3 regions of the Streptomyces umbrinus genome follow, and region 3 is predicted to be linked to each of the others. Evidence: riboswitches for the same ligand, from Rfam matches in the RefSeq annotation. Region 3 holds a riboswitch; each other region holds the start of a gene.
What was found. A riboswitch is a leader RNA that binds a small molecule or an ion and turns the genes downstream of it on or off. The one in region 3 is predicted to bind cobalamin.
Positions count from the first base shown of each region.

Region 1: another riboswitch for cobalamin. It lies ahead of QF035_RS48635 (CbtB domain-containing protein); the one in region 3 lies ahead of QF035_RS36040 (prenyltransferase/squalene oxidase repeat-containing protein).
Region 2: another riboswitch for cobalamin. It lies ahead of QF035_RS39470 (cobalamin biosynthesis protein); the one in region 3 lies ahead of QF035_RS36040 (prenyltransferase/squalene oxidase repeat-containing protein).

Region 1 covers NZ_JAUSZI010000002.1:10,954,152-10,959,759, forward strand. Annotated here, with positions in the region: gene QF035_RS48615 (glycoside hydrolase family 43 protein) at 1-544, opposite strand, end outside; gene QF035_RS48620 (right-handed parallel beta-helix repeat-containing protein) at 737-1,882, opposite strand; gene QF035_RS48625 (ferredoxin) at 2,160-2,552, shown strand; gene QF035_RS48630 (histidine phosphatase family protein) at 2,626-3,252, opposite strand; cobalamin riboswitch at 3,364-3,523, shown strand; gene QF035_RS48635 (CbtB domain-containing protein) at 3,561-3,785, shown strand; gene QF035_RS48640 (CbtA family protein) at 3,815-4,585, shown strand; gene QF035_RS48645 (acyl-CoA dehydrogenase family protein) at 4,783-5,608, shown strand, end outside.
Region 2 covers NZ_JAUSZI010000002.1:8,937,262-8,942,869, forward strand. Annotated here, with positions in the region: gene QF035_RS39465 (cobyric acid synthase) at 1-750, opposite strand, end outside; gene QF035_RS39470 (cobalamin biosynthesis protein) at 747-1,703, opposite strand; cobalamin riboswitch at 1,802-1,945, opposite strand; gene QF035_RS39475 (hypothetical protein) at 2,069-2,290, opposite strand; gene QF035_RS39480 (inorganic phosphate transporter) at 2,303-3,544, opposite strand; gene QF035_RS39485 (lysozyme) at 3,713-4,462, opposite strand; gene QF035_RS39490 (class II aldolase/adducin family protein) at 4,659-5,369, shown strand.
Region 3 covers NZ_JAUSZI010000002.1:8,159,180-8,164,787, forward strand. Annotated here, with positions in the region: gene QF035_RS36040 (prenyltransferase/squalene oxidase repeat-containing protein) at 1-1,159, opposite strand, end outside; cobalamin riboswitch at 1,250-1,432, opposite strand; gene QF035_RS36045 (phosphotransferase) at 1,498-2,235, shown strand; gene QF035_RS36050 (MBL fold metallo-hydrolase) at 2,297-3,322, opposite strand; gene QF035_RS36055 (aldehyde dehydrogenase) at 3,530-4,987, shown strand; gene QF035_RS36060 (ferredoxin) at 4,991-5,224, shown strand; gene QF035_RS36065 (hypothetical protein) at 5,250-5,608, opposite strand, start outside.

The DNA.
Region 1 (5,608 bases), 2.8 Mb from region 3:
CGATGCCGGACAGCGCCACCGGTGAAGTCCAGGCGGTGAGCGCGGAGTTGGTGGCCTTGAGCAGATACGGGGTGAAGATCCACTCGTTGCTGGTCACCGAGCAGGACACGATGATGTTCACGCTGCCGTCGCTGTCGACGAACCACTCCGGTGCCCAGGCGCGCGACAGGTTCGCGATCGGCACGGTGTAGTCGTACAGGAAGGTCCAGTTGCTGCGGTCCGAGCTGCGGGCGAAGCCGATGGTGGTGCTGGTGTCCTGCCAGGTGTGCGTGGTGTAGGTGATGTAGTAGTAGCCGTCGGTGTGCTTGAAGACGCTGGCGTCGCGGATGCGGCCCGCGGGCGGCGTGTACGCGGACGCCTTGAGGAGCCGGAAGTCCGTCGCGTCGTCCGACTGGTAGACGTTCACCGTGCCGTCGTTGCTGTTGAGGAACGGCACGATGGTGTAGCGGGTGGCCGATCCGCGGGGCGGCGCCGCTGCGGAGGCCGTGCCGAGCAGGCCGGGTAGTCCGCCCACGACGAGCGCCGAGACCGGCAGCGCGGCCATCGCCCGCAACAGGCTCCGGCGGGAGGGCGCGAAGGGGCCCGAAGCGCCGGTCGCGTCGGCGGAGGTGACGGGTCTGTAGGGGTTTTCTGGCGTGATCATGTGCGGCTCTCCTCGCTGGGACTGCTCTGGTGCTGCTGGTTGTGCCAGTCCCGTGGGCCCCGGGGTCGTCCGTCCCGGGGCCCACGGGGTGGTTCAGAAGCGGGCTCCGACGGCCGCGCCGTTCTTCGGGACGAGCAGGTCCCGGGCAGGCGGCAGGGAGCCGTCGGTCGAACGCGGTCCTGTGATGGCGCCCGTGTTCGTGCTCACGACCGACGAGTCGTTCCAAGTCCCGCCCAGATCCCATGAGTTGCCCGTGGACGTGGTGCCGGAGCCGAGTGCCGCGGGCCGCGCGTCCGCGACGGACAGGTTGGCCGTGAGGACCGCCTTTCCGCCCGAGCCGTCGGCGTCGAAGCCCGTGCCCGTGTTGCGGAACGTGGTGGTGCGGCTGAGGGCGAGCGCGCCCGGATTGCCGTTGTCGGTGACTCCGTGCGCCGCGTTCCGGTACGCGAGCGAGTTGCGCAGGGTGTGGGCCACCGCCGGTGCCGGGCTCCCGCCGCCCAGCTTGAAGCCGTTGCCGTCGCCCGCGAAGTCCGGGAAGCTCCACCGGTTGAAGCCGTTGCCGTACGCGATCGTGTTCTCGACGACGATCGGCGAGGCGAACTTCCAGGCGTCGTAACCGTCGTCGACGTTGTTCCACAGCCGCGCGCCCCGCACGACGTTTCCGCTCCCGCTGCCCTCCTTGATGGCCAGCCCGTCCGCGCTCTCGCCGTTCTTGCGCGGGTCGCGGTTGCCGTAACTGTCCAGGTTCAGGATCTGGTTGCCCGCGGAGGCGCCCTGGAGCTGGAAGCCGGATTCGTAGTTGTCGTGGGTGGAGAGGCGGGAGAACACGTTGTTGTTGCAGCCGTCGCAGTAGAAGCCGTACGGCCCGTTGACGATCTCCAGACCGGAGACCCTCCAGTAGGAGGCCTCCTGGTGGACGGCCCCGCGCTCGGCACGAGGGATGCTGCCGCCGACCGGTGTGTGGCTGGCCGGGAGCTGTTCGCCGTCGATGACGACGCGCTCGCCCTGGTAGGAGCCGAGGGAGATCGGTTGCGTCGCCGTGCCCGAGGTGGTGATCGTGATGTTGTCGGTCAGGGCGTAAGTACCGCCCCGTACAAGGATGGTGTCGCCCGCCTTCGCCCTGTCGACGGCTTTCTGGACGGTCCGCAGCGGTTGGTCGAGAGTTCCGGCGGCCGAGTCGTTCCCGTTGACGGCCACGACGACGGTCGACGCCGCGGCTGCCGGGGTCGGTAGCACCATCGTCGCCAACACGGCACTCAACACTGTCCCGGTGAGCCTGCCCGCGATGCGCACGAGGCCTCCTTGTCTGCCGATCCGAAGGTTGTCGCGGGTGAGTGGTCGCACACACCGGGTTGGTTGCCGGGGTGTGCGCACCCGCCACGACGGATCGATATACCGAACGCAGTTCGGTAAACCGGTCAGAACGTAGAGTGCGGCCGTGACCACGTCAATAACTTCGACACGCTCAGCCACTTCTGGCTCCGCGGTCCGGTGCGCAGGCGGGTTTGGCCTGGCGATGCCCGGCTACCCGAACGGCGTGTCACTAACAGAGCAACAGGAACTCGTTCGTTTCCTCGAGGACCGGTTCGCCTGTGCGCAGGCCTGTACCGAGTGCGCACGGATCTGCGCCCTGCGCGCGAGCCTCGCCGAACTCGACGGCCCCGACGACCAGCAGGAGTTGAGGCGCAAGGGCATCCTCTGCGCGGAGGTCTGCGACGCGACCTGCCGCGCCCTGGCTGAGCAGACCACGCAGGCCGAGGCCGGGATGCGCGCCCAGGTGGAGTGGTGTCGTGCCGTCTGCCTGGAGACCGCCGATGTCTTCGACCGGAGCCGCGGTGCCGAGAAGGGCGCCGAGGCCTGCCGCGACTGCGCACGCGCCTGCACGGAGTTCCTCGCCCTGCTGAGGTGAGGCTCCGTGGAACGCCACCCGCTCCGAGGTGCCGGGTCCCGGAGAGCTGTTCAGGCGGGCGCCCGTCGGGGCCTCACTCTCCGAGGGCTCTCCCGACTCGTACATTCCAGCGCCCGGCCCGCCCGCTGAACTCCGTCACGACCAACGGCGGCACGTCGACACGCCAGAACGCCGAGTCCGGGGCCCCGAGCGTCCGCACCACCCCGGCGCGTACGATCTCCGGCTCGACGACGGCGATGATCCGCACGGAGCCTGCTCCTGAACCCTCGGCTGAGCCAGATCTTGAAGCCCCGGAACTCGGATCCGCCGCCGTCTCCAGCCACTTCGCGACGCGCTCGCACATCCCGGCCACCGACTCGCCGCCGTGCGGGGCGGACGACGGGTCCGTCAGCCAGCGCCCCACGGCCTCCGGCTCGTCGGCGCTCACCTCGGCGAGCGTGGCCCCGCGCCAGCGGCCCACGTCCAGGCCGGACAGCTCCGGCGGCTCGGTGACGGCGAGGGTGTCGAGCCCGAGGGCCGCCGCCGTCTCCCGGCAGCGAACGGTGGGCGAGACCAGGACCTGGTCGGCGGCCGGCAGCGAGCCCGCGGCGGCCTCGGCGAGCCGCAGCCCGGCCGGGTCCAGGGGGCATCCGTCGTCGAAACGTGCCTCCCGCAACGCCGCGCTCATCGCTGGTGAGATCAACATCACTCGGCTGGTCATCGGCCCGCCCTCGCGTTCCACACGTGCTCAACACCCCTGTCCGTACCGGGAATTGGGGGCGTGACCAGGGCACCGGCGCGCCCCCGGCATTCCGTGCGCCCTTGGCCGCGCCTCTGCTTCGCGGTACCTTCTCGTCGATATTGACGACGGTACGACGGAAGCCGGTGAGAATCCGGCACGGTCGCGCCACTGTAAGCCCCGCACAACCGCCCCCCGCCAGGGGAGGCGGAGGTCGAGCAAGTCAGACCCGTGGCCGTCGTCCTGTGCACCACCGAGATGGGACGCGAGTTCCCCCAGGAGGTCCTGCCATGGCGCAGTCCGCCGTCGCTCAGCCGACCGTAACCACCCCCGACGTACCCGCAAAGCTGCCGATCGGCGCGATCGCCCCCTGGGCGGTCTTCCTCGGCATCCTGATGCTGGTGCTGCTCTACTTCGTCGGCGCCGAACAGGGCGCCACCTCCCTGGTCTCCGGCGAAGGCGTGCACGAGTGGGTGCACGACGCCCGCCACCTGCTCGGCTTCCCCTGCCACTGACGGCGACAAAGAACCGACAGGACAACCCAATGAACTCCGTCACCGTCAGAAATCTCCTGGTGCGCGGCATGCTCGCGGGTCTTGCCGCGGGCGTGCTCGCCCTGGTCGTCGCCTACTTCCTGGGGGAACCCCGCGTGGACGAGGCCATCGCGTTCGAGGAGGCCCACGCCCACGAACACGGCGGCGAGGAACTCGTGACCCGTGCCATGCAGTCCACCGGCGGTCTGTCCACCGGCGTCCTCGTCTACGGGGTCGCGTTCGGCGGCATCGCCGCTCTCGCGTACTGCTTCGCGCTCGGCAGAATCGGCCGCTTCGGGCCGCGCGCGAGCGCGCTGCTGCTGGCGGGCGCCGGTCTGGTCGCGGTCTACCTGGTGCCGTTCCTCAAGTACCCGGCGAACCCGCCCGCCGTCGGCGACCCCGACACCCTCAACCAGCGCACCGCGCTGTTCCTCCTGATGATCGTGCTCAGCGTGCTGCTGGCCGTCGCCGCGGTGATCCTCGGCAAACGCCTCGCACCGCGCCTGGGCAACTGGAACGCCACGCTCGCCGCAGGCGGGTTCTTCGTCCTGGCCGTCGGCCTGGCGTACGCGTTCCTGCCGTCCTTCAACGAGGCGCCGGAAGGCTTCCCGGCGACCCTGCTGTGGCAGTACCGACTGGCGACCCTGGCCATCCAGGTGACCCTGTGGACCGCGTACGGCCTGGTCTTCGGGCTGCTCGCGGAGCGCGTGCTGGCTCCCAAGCCGGCCCGGGCCGAGGACGACAAGGCGGCCGAAGGACGGGCAACTCCCGTCGCGCACTGACCCGTTCAGACGCTGAGCGCTCACACACCGAAGGGCCCCTGGAGCACATTCCCGGGGCCCCTTCGTATGAGTGCGCATGAGTCCGTCCGTCAGGTGCGTACGTCACCGGCATTCCCAATTTCTGGAACACGTTCTACGGTGTGCGCCGTCAGGTCCGGGTGGCCGAACGAGCGGGCCAGTGGGAGCCAGGAGGCGCCGTGCATCTCGAATACACGCCGGAGCAGCAGCGGTTGCGCACCGAACTGCGCGCCTACTTCGCCGAGTTGGTCCCCGACGACGTGTACGCCCGCTACGGCGACCCGGCGGCGCAGAAGCGCTTCTACCGCGAGACCATCCGCCGGCTCGGTTCCGACGGCTGGCTCGGCGTGGGCTGGCCGAAGGAGTACGGCGGGCGCGGTCTGTCCCCGATGGAACAGTTCATCTTCTTCGACGAGGCCGCCCAGGCCGGTGTACCGCTGCCGCTGATGGCGCTCAACACGGTCGGGCCGACGATCATGCAGTTCGGTACCGACGAGCAGAAGGGGTACTTCCTGCCGAAGATCCTCTCCGGCGAGCTCGACTTCGCGATCGGCTACAGCGAACCCGACGCGGGCACGGACCTGGCCGCCCTGAAGACCAAGGCGGTCAGGGAGGGCGAGGAGGACACCGGCCACTACACGGTCAACGGCCAGAAGATCTGGACGACCAACGGCGACACCGCCGACTGGGTCTGGCTCGCCGTCCGCACCGACCCGGACGCCCCGCCGCACAAGGGCATCACCATGCTCCTCGTGCCGACCTCCGACCCCGGCTACTCCTGCACGATCATCAACACGCTCGCCTCGCACGACACCACCGCGAGCTACTACGAGAACATCCGCGTCCCCGCGTCCCGCCGGGTCGGCCAGGAGAACAAGGGCTGGCGGCTGATCACCAACCAGCTCAATCACGAGCGGGTCACCCTCGCCGCACACGGCACGATGGCCATCCGCGCGCTGCACGACGTACAGCGCTGGGCCATGGAGACCAAGCTCGCCGACGGCC
Region 2 (5,608 bases), 780 kb from region 3:
CGAGACCGCCATCCCGTCCTCCTCGTCGATGCCGAGACCGTGCTGGAAGGGCAGGACCCCGTACGTACGACGTCCGGTGAGGTTCTCGAGCATGTCGAGGCCGGGCTCCAGCAGGGACACGTCCCCGCGGAACTTGTTGACGAGGAACCCGGCGACGAACGCCTGGTCCTCGGGCGAGAGCAGCGCCACGGTCCCGAAGAAGGAGGCGAAGACACCCCCGCGGTCGATGTCGCCGACGACGAGCACGGGCAGCCGCGCGTTGCGCGCGATGCCCATGTTCACGATGTCCGTCCGCCGCAGATTGATCTCGGCGGGGCTGCCCGCCCCCTCACAGATCACCGCGTCATACGTGCCCCGCAACTCGGCGAGGCACTCCAGGACGGTCCCGAGGAGCTGTTCCTGCCGCCCGCCGTGATAGCCGCGGGCGCTCATCTCCCCGACGGGCTTGCCCATGAGGACGACCTGGCTGCTGCGGTCGCTGCCGGGCTTGAGCAGCACGGGATTCATGAGCGCGGTGGGCTCCACGCGCGCGGCCTGCGCCTGCATGGCCTGCGCCCGCCCGATCTCGGCGCCCTCGCGGGTGACGAACGAATTGAGCGACATGTTCTGCGCCTTGAAGGGCGCGACCTTGACACCGCGCCGCACCAGCCACCGGCAGATCCCGGCGGTCACGACGCTCTTGCCCGCGTCGGAGGTGGTACCGGCGACGAGCAGCCCGCCGCCTGTGCCCCCGCCCGTTCCCCCGCTCATGACGTACGCCCCTTCGTGCGAAGGCCGTTGACGAGGAGCCGCCCGGCGACACTCACGCCGAGCGCGAGCCAGCCCACGCGCCGCGAGAGCCGTACGGCCCGCTCGATGTCCCCGACCTCCACGGCCCGCCCACCACCATTCAGTACGGGCCGGTGCTCGACCCTCCCGGCGTACGAGAGCGTCCCGCCCAGCCGCACGCCGAGCGCCCCAGCGAACGAGGCCTCGACGGGCCCGGCGTTGGGGCTCGGGTGCTTGACGGCGTCGGCACGCCAGGCGCGTACGGCCCCTCGCGGATCGCTGCCCGCGGCGGTCGCGAGGACGGCGGTGAGCCGCGCTCCCGGCCACCCCGCGACGTCGTCGAGCCGTGCGGAAGCCCAGCCGTACCGCCGGTACTTGGCGGACCTGTGCCCGACCATGGCGTCGAGCGTGTTCACGGCACGGAACCCGACGAGCCCCGGCACACCGGCCGCGGCACCCCACACGAGGGCGCCCACGACGGCGTCGGAGGTGTTCTCGGCGACGGACTCGACGACGGCCCTGGCGATCCCGTCGGCGTCCAGTGCCTGCGGATCCCGCCCGCACAGGTGGGGCAGCCGTTCCCGGGCCACCTCGATGTCCCCGGCGGCGAGCGCCCCGCCGATGGCCCGGGCCTCCCGCCCGAGTGAAGTCCCGCCGACGACGGACCAGGTGGCGGCGGCGGTCAAGGCGACGGACGCGGCACGCGAGCCACGCACGGAACGGCCGGCGAGCGCGGCGAGCCCGGTGGCACCGCCGGCACACACGGCGGTGTGCAGCGCGCCCCACCCCCGGTGGTCCCGCCACAGCACCCGCTCCACGGCACCCGCGGCCCGCCCGAACGCGGCGACCGGATGCCCCCGGCGGGGATCGCCGAGCAGCAGGTCACCGAGAAGGCCGGCGGCGGCGCCGTACGCGAAGACGCGATCGGCACGCATCGGTTCAGCCGACCGTCAGGTCGGGCACAACCGTCGCTCGAAAGGCACTTGGGCAGCCGCGCATGGCGATTTGTCCTCACTCAGGGTGTCCACGCCCTGGTTCGACGAGACCGACGGCGAGAGTTCCTGGCTCCCGGGGTATCGATTCCCCGGTAACAGTGGCGGGACCGCGCCGGATTCACACCGGCTTCCTCTCCTGCCGCCGTACATGGCTCCGGCAGTCCACCACGCCCACGAACACCCGTCAACTTGCCGTTGACCTGCGACGGGAGAGTGTGCTGAGGCCCACACACGGACACGACTCCGCCCCGCCGACCGGAGGGTCGGCGGGGCGGAGTCGTGCGGGACGGGAGGTGCCGGACGCGTCAGGCGACGATCAGATAGATCCCGTACACCACCGCTGCCGCGCACGCGGCGAAGCAGGCGTACGCGCCCGTGACCGCGAGGGTCGCGGTGTCGCCCTGGGCGGAGGCGGACTCGCGCTTGGAGAGGCCGACGATGCCGAGGGTGAAGAGGCCCACGAGGGCGACGGTGACGATGAGGCTGACTCCGAAGACGGAGCCGAGGGCTGCCCAGTCGATCTTCATGCTGTGGGTTCCTTACACCGTGGCCGGGCGGGCGGGCTCGGTGGCGTCCGGGCCCGGGATGGTGGTCTTGAGTTCGTCGGCCGCGGCGACCGTGCCCGCCGGCGGCGGGGTGACGGCGGCGATGGCGGTGGTCACGACGCCGGCGGGCTCGCCGTTGACGTCGTTCACGTTGTCGACGGTGACGGGCTGGCGGCGGGAGAGCGTCCAGATGACCGCCGAGCCCGCGATCAGCAGCGCGCCGGTGAGGACGATGCCCCAGGTGCCCTGCTTGGTGAGGAACTCGGCGCCCGCGCCGACCAGACCGGCGGCGGGAAGCGTGAGGCCCCAGGCGACGAACATGCGGGTCGCGGTCGACCAGCGGACGACGCCGCCCTTGCGGCCGAGGCCCGAACCCATCACGGCGCCGGAGCAGGACTGGGTGGTGGAGAGCGAGAAGCCGAGGTGCGAGGAGGCCAGGATGACCGTCGCGGCGCTGGTCTGGGCGGCGAAGCCCTGCGGCGGCGCGAGGTCGGTGAGGCCCTTGCCCATGGTGCGGATGATGCGCCAGCCGCCCAGGTAGGTGCCGAGCGCGATGGCGATACCGGCCGAGACGATGACCCACAGGGGAGGGTTCGACCCGGGCGCGATCACACCGCCGGTGACCAGGGCGAGCGTGATGATGCCCATGGTCTTCTGCGCGTCGTTCGTGCCGTGGGCCAGCGAGACCAGGCCCGCGGAGGTGATCTGACCGGCGCGGTAGCCCTTGGAGGTCGCCTGCTCACCGGCCTTGCTGCTGATCCGGTACGTCAGCCGGGTGGCGAGCATCGCGGCGAGCCCGGCCACCAGCGGCGCGGCGATCGCGGGGAGCAGGACCTTGGTGACGACGGTCGAACCGTTCACCGACGACCAGCCGGCCGACATGACCGCGGCGCCGATCAGGCCGCCGAACAGTGCGTGGGAGGAACTGGAGGGCAGACCCAGGAGCCAGGTCAGCAGGTTCCACAGAATGGCGCCGACGAGCGCCGCGAAGATCACTTCGGTGCGGATGCCCTCTTCGTTGATGAGGCCGCCGGAGATCGTCCTGGCGACCTCCACGGAGAGGAACGCACCGACGAGGTTCAGTACGGCGGACATGGCCACCGCCGTCTTGGGCTTCAGGGCACCGGTCGAGATGGTCGTCGCCATCGCGTTGGCTGTGTCGTGGAAACCGTTCGTGAAATCGAACACGAGAGCGGTAACGATCACGATTCCGAGGAGGAGCGTGATGTGTTCCATTTACCCAGGCTTCTCTTGGACGTCAGTAGCACAGGGACCGTAGGCAACCTGGATGAACGGAAGATGAACTGAGGGGGGCAGCGGGGTGGCGCGATAGAGGTGCCATCACTCCACTTGTGTCGGAGTGGCGGCGAGAGGTCTCGAACAGAGGCGGAATTCCGGGGTCCGCTACCCCTGCTGTCCCCTCGCGAACGCCCTGAGCTGATTCAGGGATCCGTTGAAGAGATTCTGGTCACCCGGCAGGCTGCCGCCGTTGTCGTACTGCCAGAAGGTCCAGAAGTTCCAGCCGGACGGCAGCGACCCCGCCGTCGAGCTGTACCGGGCCAGCCACAGCGGATGGTTCGCGGCGAACGCGGCGCTGTTGCCCGTGCACATCTTCCACCAGTTGTAGTTGGTGTAGATCACCGGCCGACGGCCGGTCTGCCGCTTCACCTCGTTGCTGAAGGCCTTGATCCAGCTGACCATCCTGCTCTTGCTCAGGCCGTAGCACTTCTTCTTGCCGTACGGGTTGTATTCGATGTCCAGCGCGGGCGGCAGCGTCCAGCCGTCCGCGCGCCAGCCGCCGCCGTTGCGCAAGAAGTACGCGGCCTGCGTCGTCCCCGAGGACTTGTGCGGCAGGGCGAAGTGGTACGCCCCGCGGATGATGCCCGCGCCGCGCGCCCCGTTGTACTGCTGGTTGTAGTACGGATTGCGGTACGTGTGCGACTCGGTGGCCTTCACATACACGAACTTGGCGCCTTTGCTCTTGGCGCTCGACCAGTTGACGTTCTTCTGGTGCGAGGACACGTCGTGGCCCTTGGGCTTGGCGGCCGCCGAGGCCGGCACCTCCACGAGAGCGGTGCCGCCGAGCGCCAGTGTCGCCACGGAGGCGGCGACGAATCGGGCGCGCTGACGGGACGGTTTGCGATCACGAGCCATGTTTCCCCCCGGAATGGCGACGTGCACGAAAAATCTCCCAGAGATTACTGGAAGATCCCTGAAAGCCCGTCGCATGCCGGTCATTCGTTCCCGGCAGGCGATTCATGCCCTTGTGCGACCTTTCGGATGCGTCGGTCGCGGCCTGAAGTGCCCCGCCCGTCCCGGGGTTGAGCTGCGCGGCTGGCAGGATCGCGGCATGGCTGAACAGCGGCGGGACACAGGGGACGGACGGGGCGCGGGGGAGCGGGACGCGCCCCCGGCGCGGGAGGCGCTGCAGCGGGCGTGGGACGAGCTCGTGGCGACGGCCCGCCGGACGGTGGCCGACGGTCTGGTCGTCGGCACCTCGGGCAACGTGTCGGTGCGCGTGGGCGACACCGTCCTGGTCACACCGAGCGGAGTCCCGTACGACCGGCTGGCCCCCGGGGACCTCTGCGGGGTCTCCCTCGACGGCCGGCAGGTGCTCGGTTCGCTCGTTCCGACAAGCGAACTGCCCATGCATCTGGCGGTCTACCGCACCACCGATGCGCGGGCCGTCGTCCACACCCACGCGGTACACGCAACGGCCGTCTCGACCCTCGTCACCGAGCTGCCGCTCATCCACTACATGGCCGCCGCGCTCGGCGGTCCCGTCCGCGTGGCCCCCTACGCCACGTACGGCACGGAAAAGTTGGCCGAGAACATGCTCCGAGCCCTCCGGGACCGCACCGCCTGTCTGCTTCAGAACCACGGCACCCTTACATACGGAGCCACTCTCCCCCAGGCCTACGACCGCACGGCCCAACTGGAGTGGATGTGCCGCGTCTGGCTGACCGCCTCATCACTCCCCGGGTACACGCCCACGCTGCTGACCCGGGAACAGGTCACGGAGGTGGCGGAACGCCTTGAGGGGTACGGCCAGGGACGGTGACGGGGCACGCCCGCTGGCGGGGTTGAGGTTGAGGTTGGGGTGGCGGCGGGGCGCTGGCGGGGTTGAGGTTGAGGTTGGGGTGGCGGCGGGGCGCTGGCGGGGTCGAGGTTGGGGCGGTGACGGTGGCGGGGCGCCGGCAGGGCGCGGCCGCCGACCCTGGCCGGGTGGGCCGCTGTGCCTGAGTGTCCGCCGCAACAGCGCGCAGTTGACGCCACCATCCCGGCGGTGCCGATCCCACG
Region 3 (5,608 bases):
TGTCCTGTTCGTCCTTGTCGTTCTTTTCGTCCGCCGGGGCCGTGGAAGCGTCGGAGGACGTCGCCGCGGGGCCGGTCGCGCCGAGCTGCTTCACGAGGTCGGCGCCGCCGAAGGCGCGCGGGTCCGTACCGGTGGCGTTCGCCGCGAAGATCAGCTGCGCGTACGCCGCCGGGCCGCTCTTCGCCGCCCAGGTGCCGGAGTTCTTCTCCAGCCAGGCCAGCGGCTTCCCGGTGTCGGCCGTGCGGCCGGCGGCGGCGAGCGCGACGACCGTGTCGGCGGTGTTGCCGTAGTCGGGCTGGTCCTCGGCACCGGGGAGGGACGACTTCAGGTAGCCGTTCTTGGCGACCGCGCCCGCGAGGTACAGGGCGCCGTTGGCCGCCGCGTCCTCGATCGTGAAGGAGTCGCCGCCCGCGCACTGGGACGCCTTCGGGGACGCCTTGTCGGGGCCGTCCTCTTCGGGATCGGCGTCCAGGCCCTCGCCGAGCGCGCCGAGCACCCCCGCCGCCGTGGCGTCCGCGTTCGCCGCGAGCTTGCCCTTCTTGTCCGGCTGGAAGGCGAAGGCGCCGCCGCCGGTCTCGTCGCAGGGGACGGAGAGGCCGAGCAGGGCGTCGTACGGCGTCCGGTCGTCCTTCGAGGGCACGTCCTTCGGGTCGGTGTCCCCGGCGTCCAGGGCCCCGATCACGACGGACGTGGAGTTGGTGTCGCTGGGCGTGCCGGGGAAGTAGCCCCAGCCGCCGTCCTTGTTCTGCACGGACTTCAGCCACTTCACGGCCGCGCCCGTCACGGCGTCGCTCGCGTCGAGGGCTTCCAGGGCCTGCAACGCGGCGGCCGTGCTGTTCGTGTCGACCTTGGTCTTGGCGTCGCACTTCGCGCTCGGGTCGGGGCGGTACGCCGCGAAGGCCCCGCTCTCGCACTGCTGGCCGACGAGCCAGTCGACGGACTTCTTCGCGGGCTCGACCCCCACGCTGTCCTGGGCGAGCAGTGCGAGCGACTGCCGCCAGACACCGTCGTAGGTGGGGTCGGTGCTGCCGTACAGGGCGGAGGGGAACGCCTGGGACGGGGTCGCGCCGGGCGACTCGTCGGCGAGGGCGGCCGGCGCGAACGCCGTACCGATCACGGCGGTGGCGGCCAGTACCGCTGCGCTGCGGCGGACAAACATGATCGGCGGGTGCCTCTCCCGGTCAGGGAGCCGGGCAGCCTGGAATCCAAGGCGGCTCGGCTCCGTATGCCTCGACGGTGCCGGTCACCGGCGGTTCCGGTGACGCGAGCCGGTCACGTCCGTACGGGGCAATCCGGCTCGCCGCCCCTGATCGACTGATCGACTGGTGGGCCGATCGACCGGGCGGCACACGGTTGCGGGTCAGCGCCGGATTTGCACCGGCTTCCCCCCGTACGACTGTGATGACGACCCGCTCACTGTACCGGCCCGTAGCAAGACCCTGAGGGCCGCCTGTGGGGGCGCCTGTGAGGCCGGGCGGCTCCGGGTAACTTCTGCCCATGGGGATACCTGCGGGGGCCGGCCGCCTGCTCGGCTCGGGGCGCACGGCGGATGTCTACGCGCTCGGCGATGGCGGTGATCACGACGGCCTCGGCGATCACGGTGGTCCCGGGGGCGGGGCGTGGGTGCTGCGCCGGTACCGGGACGGCTACGGGGACGCGCAGGCCGAGGCGGCCGTCATGGAGTACGTACGGGGTCACGGCTATCCCGTGCCGCGCGTGCGGGCGGCGGACGCGCGCACCGACCTCGTGATGGAGCGGCTGTACGGGCCGACCGTGGTCGAGGCGGTGGCCGCCGGTGAACTCACCGCGGGGGAGGCCGGATCGGTGCTCGCCCGGCTCCTGCGCGACCTGCACGTGATCCCGGCCCGCCGCTCCACCGACCCCGCCGTACGCGTCCTGCACCTGGACCTGCACCCCGAGAACGTTCTCCTCGCCCCGGCCGGCCCCATGGTGATCGACTGGGCCAACACCGACGAGGGGCCGCCCGGCCGCGACTGGAGCATGTCCGCCGTGATCGTGGCCCAGGTGGCCGTCGACGACGATCCCCGGGCGCCCCTGGCCGAGGAGATGCTCTCCGCCCTGCTGGCCGGCTGCCCCGACCCGGCGCTCCTGACGGGCCCGGACGGTGGTCTCGGCTGGGCGACGGGCCAGCGGGCCGCCAACCCGACGATGAGCCCCCACGAGGTCGAACTCCTCGGCGAGGCCGGGGAGTTGATCCGCAGGCTGCTGGACTAGCTCCGCGCCGGGACTGACCGCCTTGAGCCGCCGGACATGCCCTGGCGTCCGGGAGGCAGGTTCAAACGGCCACGTACGTCACCGGATCACTCCCCGGTACCGCCTCCGCGTGGCCCAGTTTCACCAGTCGGCGCAGGTGGGCCTCCGCCTCCGAGACGGCGATGTTCCTCGATCCGTAGGGGATGTCGTCCCACGGGCGGTTCCACTCCATGCGGACGGCGAGCTGCCAGGAGGTGAGCGGGGTGGAGAGGAGTGAGCGGAGGTCCGTGAGGCGGGACTCGTGGTGGTCCAGCAACTCCCTTACGCGGGACGGGGCGTCGGTGAACGCGTGCAGGTGGGCCGGGAGGACCTCGGCCGGTTCGAGGCGGCCGATCCGTTCCAGGGAGTCGAGGTAGTCGCCGAGCGGGTCGGCGACGGTCTCGTCGTCCGGATCCTCGTACAGGCCGATGTGCGGAGTGATTCTCGGCAGGAGATGGTCCCCCGAGAACAGGCGTCCGTGGCCCGGGAGTTGGGCCGGATGGGCCTCCTCCAGATGGAGGCAGACATGGCCGGGGGTGTGGCCCGGGGTCCAGATCGCGCGGAGTCGGCGGCCGGCGAGGTCGAGGAGCTCGCCGGGGACGATCTCGCGGTCGGGGAGCGCGGGGGAGGCGCCGGGGAACATCCGGGAGCGGGCGGTGCGCATCGGCGCCACGTGCTCCTCGGGCGCGCCCGAGGCGGTCAGCTTGTCCGCCATGTACGTGAACCAGCGCCCGGGCTTCGTCCCGCGCGTCCGCCGTACGATCGAGATGTCGGCGGCGTGCATCGCGATCCAGGCGCCGGACGCCTCCCGCACCTTGCCCGACAGGCCGTGGTGGTCCGGGTGGTGATGGGTGATCACCACTCCGTGGATCTCCGCGGCCGAAGTTCCGCAGGCTGTCAGTCCCTCGGCGAGCGCGTCCCAGGACGCCGGGTCGTCCCAGCCCGTGTCGATCAGCACCGGCCCGCGGTCGGTGTCCACGACATACACGAGCGTCGTTCCGAGTGGATTGTCCGGGATGGGAACCTCGACGGACCGTACGCCGCCGCCGTGATCGGTCACCTGTGCCATGGGTTCCCCTGTCGCCGACTCCCGGCCACTATAACTAGAACCAGTTCCAATGGGAGCCCAAGTCACTCACCGGGTCGGGGCGATGGATCACGGGAGTGGTGAAGTGGTGTGAGGTCCGTGGACTCCTCCAACCGGAACTGGTATCAGTTCCAGTGTTGTTGTTTCTGATGAACCGTCAGAAAACGTCCCGCGGAGAGGCAGTCGGCCATGACCGAGCTCGTGGAACACGGACAGCTGTTCATCGGCGGGGAGCTGGCCGCTCCCCTGGGCCAGGACGTGATCGAGGTGGTCTCCCCGCACACCGAGGAGGTCATCGGCCGGGTGCCGCACGCCTCGCGGGCGGACGTCGACCGGGCCGTCGCGGTCGCGCGGACCGCGTTCGACGAGGGTCCCTGGCCGCGGATGTCCCTCGACGAGCGCATCGAGGTCGTCAACCGGATCAAGGACGGGATCGCCGTACGGCATGAGGAGATCGCCCGTGTCATCTCCTCCGAGAACGGCTCCCCGTACTCCTGGAGCGTCCTCGCGCAGGCCCTCGGCGCGATGATGGTGTGGGACGCGGCGATCACGGTCGCGCGGGACTTCACGTACGAGGAGACGCGCGACGGAGTGCTCGGGAAGATCCTCGTGCGGCGCGAGCCGGTCGGGGTGGTCGCGGCCGTCGCGCCCTGGAACGTCCCGCAGTTCGTGGCGGCGGCCAAGCTCGCGCCCGCGCTGCTGACCGGCTGCACGGTCGTGCTCAAGCCCTCGCCCGAGTCGCCGCTCGACGCGTACATACTCGGCGAGATCGCGAAGGAGGCCGGGCTGCCGGAGGGTGTGCTCTCGATCCTGCCTGCGGACCGCGAGGTGAGCGAGTATCTCGTCGGGCATCCCGGGGTCGACAAGGTCTCCTTCACGGGTTCGGTCGCCGCGGGCAGGCGCGTCATGGAGGTCGCCTCGCGCAATCTCACGCGCGTGACACTGGAGTTGGGCGGGAAGTCGGCGGCGGTGGTCCTGTCGGACGCGGACATCGAGACCTCCGTGCCGGGCATCGTCTCGGCGGCCTGGATGAACAACGGCCAGGCGTGCGTCGCCCAGACCCGCATCCTGCTGCCGCGTTCGCGCTACGACGAGTTCGCGGAGGCGTTCGCCGCGGCGGCGGGCGCGCTGGTGGTCGGCGACCCGCTGGACCCGGCGACCCAGGTGGGCCCGCTGGTCGCGCAACGACAGCAGCAGCGCAACCTCGACTACATCCGCATCGGCCAGGAGGAGGGCGCCAAGATCCTCACGGGCGGCGGGCGTCCGCCCGGTCTCGACCGCGGCTGGTACGTCGAGCCGACGCTCTTCGGTGACGTCGACAACTCCATGCGGATCGCTCGCGAGGAGATCTTCGGGCCGGTGATCTGCCTTCTCCCGTACGGCGACGAGGCCGAGGCGGTCAAGATCGCCAACGACTCCGACTACGGGCTGAGCGGCAGCGTCTGGACGGCCGACGTGGCCCGTGGCATCGACGTGGCCCGCCAGGTCCGTACCGGCACGTACTCCGTCAACACCTTCAGCCTCGACATGCTCGGCCCGTTCGGCGGCTACAAGAACTCCGGCCTGGGACGCGAGTTCGGTCCCGAGGGCTACAGCGAGTTCCTGGAGCACAAGATGATCCACCTGCCCGCCGGATGGGAGGCCTGACCGATGGGCGACCGCTGGCACGTCGAGGTCGACCGCTCCCTCTGCATCGGCTCGGCCCAGTGCACCCACCTCGCCCCCACCGCCTTCCACCTCGACTCCGCCATGCAGTCCCACCCGGCGGAGCCGGAGTCCGACGCCAACGAGAAGGTCCTGGAGGCGGCGGAGGGGTGTCCGGTGGAGGCGATCATGATCACCCTCCTCGGCTCGGGCGAGGCGGTGTTTCCTCCGGAGGAGTGAGGGCCGAGGGCGGCGGCTGCGGGCCCTACCGCCAGGAGGCGATGGTGCGGGCTACGTCCCGGAGGTCGGCTTCCTGTGCTCGGATGGCTCCGGCCAGCAGGTGAACGTCGTCGGGTTTGGGGTCGACCGGCTGCTCGGAGGCGTTCATGTAGAGCGCGGTGCAGGCCCAGCCGATGACGGCGTTGAAGTCGGCGAAGGGCCGTAGGAGCAGAGCGGTGTGGAACAACGTGGCGGCACGCGCCGCCGGCTCTTCGTAGTAGAGCTGGCCGTGTGGCTGCTCGAAGAGGTGGCGGTCCGCCATGGCGTCCAAGGCGCCCCAGTCGGCGACGGGGGTGTTGACGGGCGAGACGCGCGTCTGGACCTCCAGGATCCACCCCGCGTCGA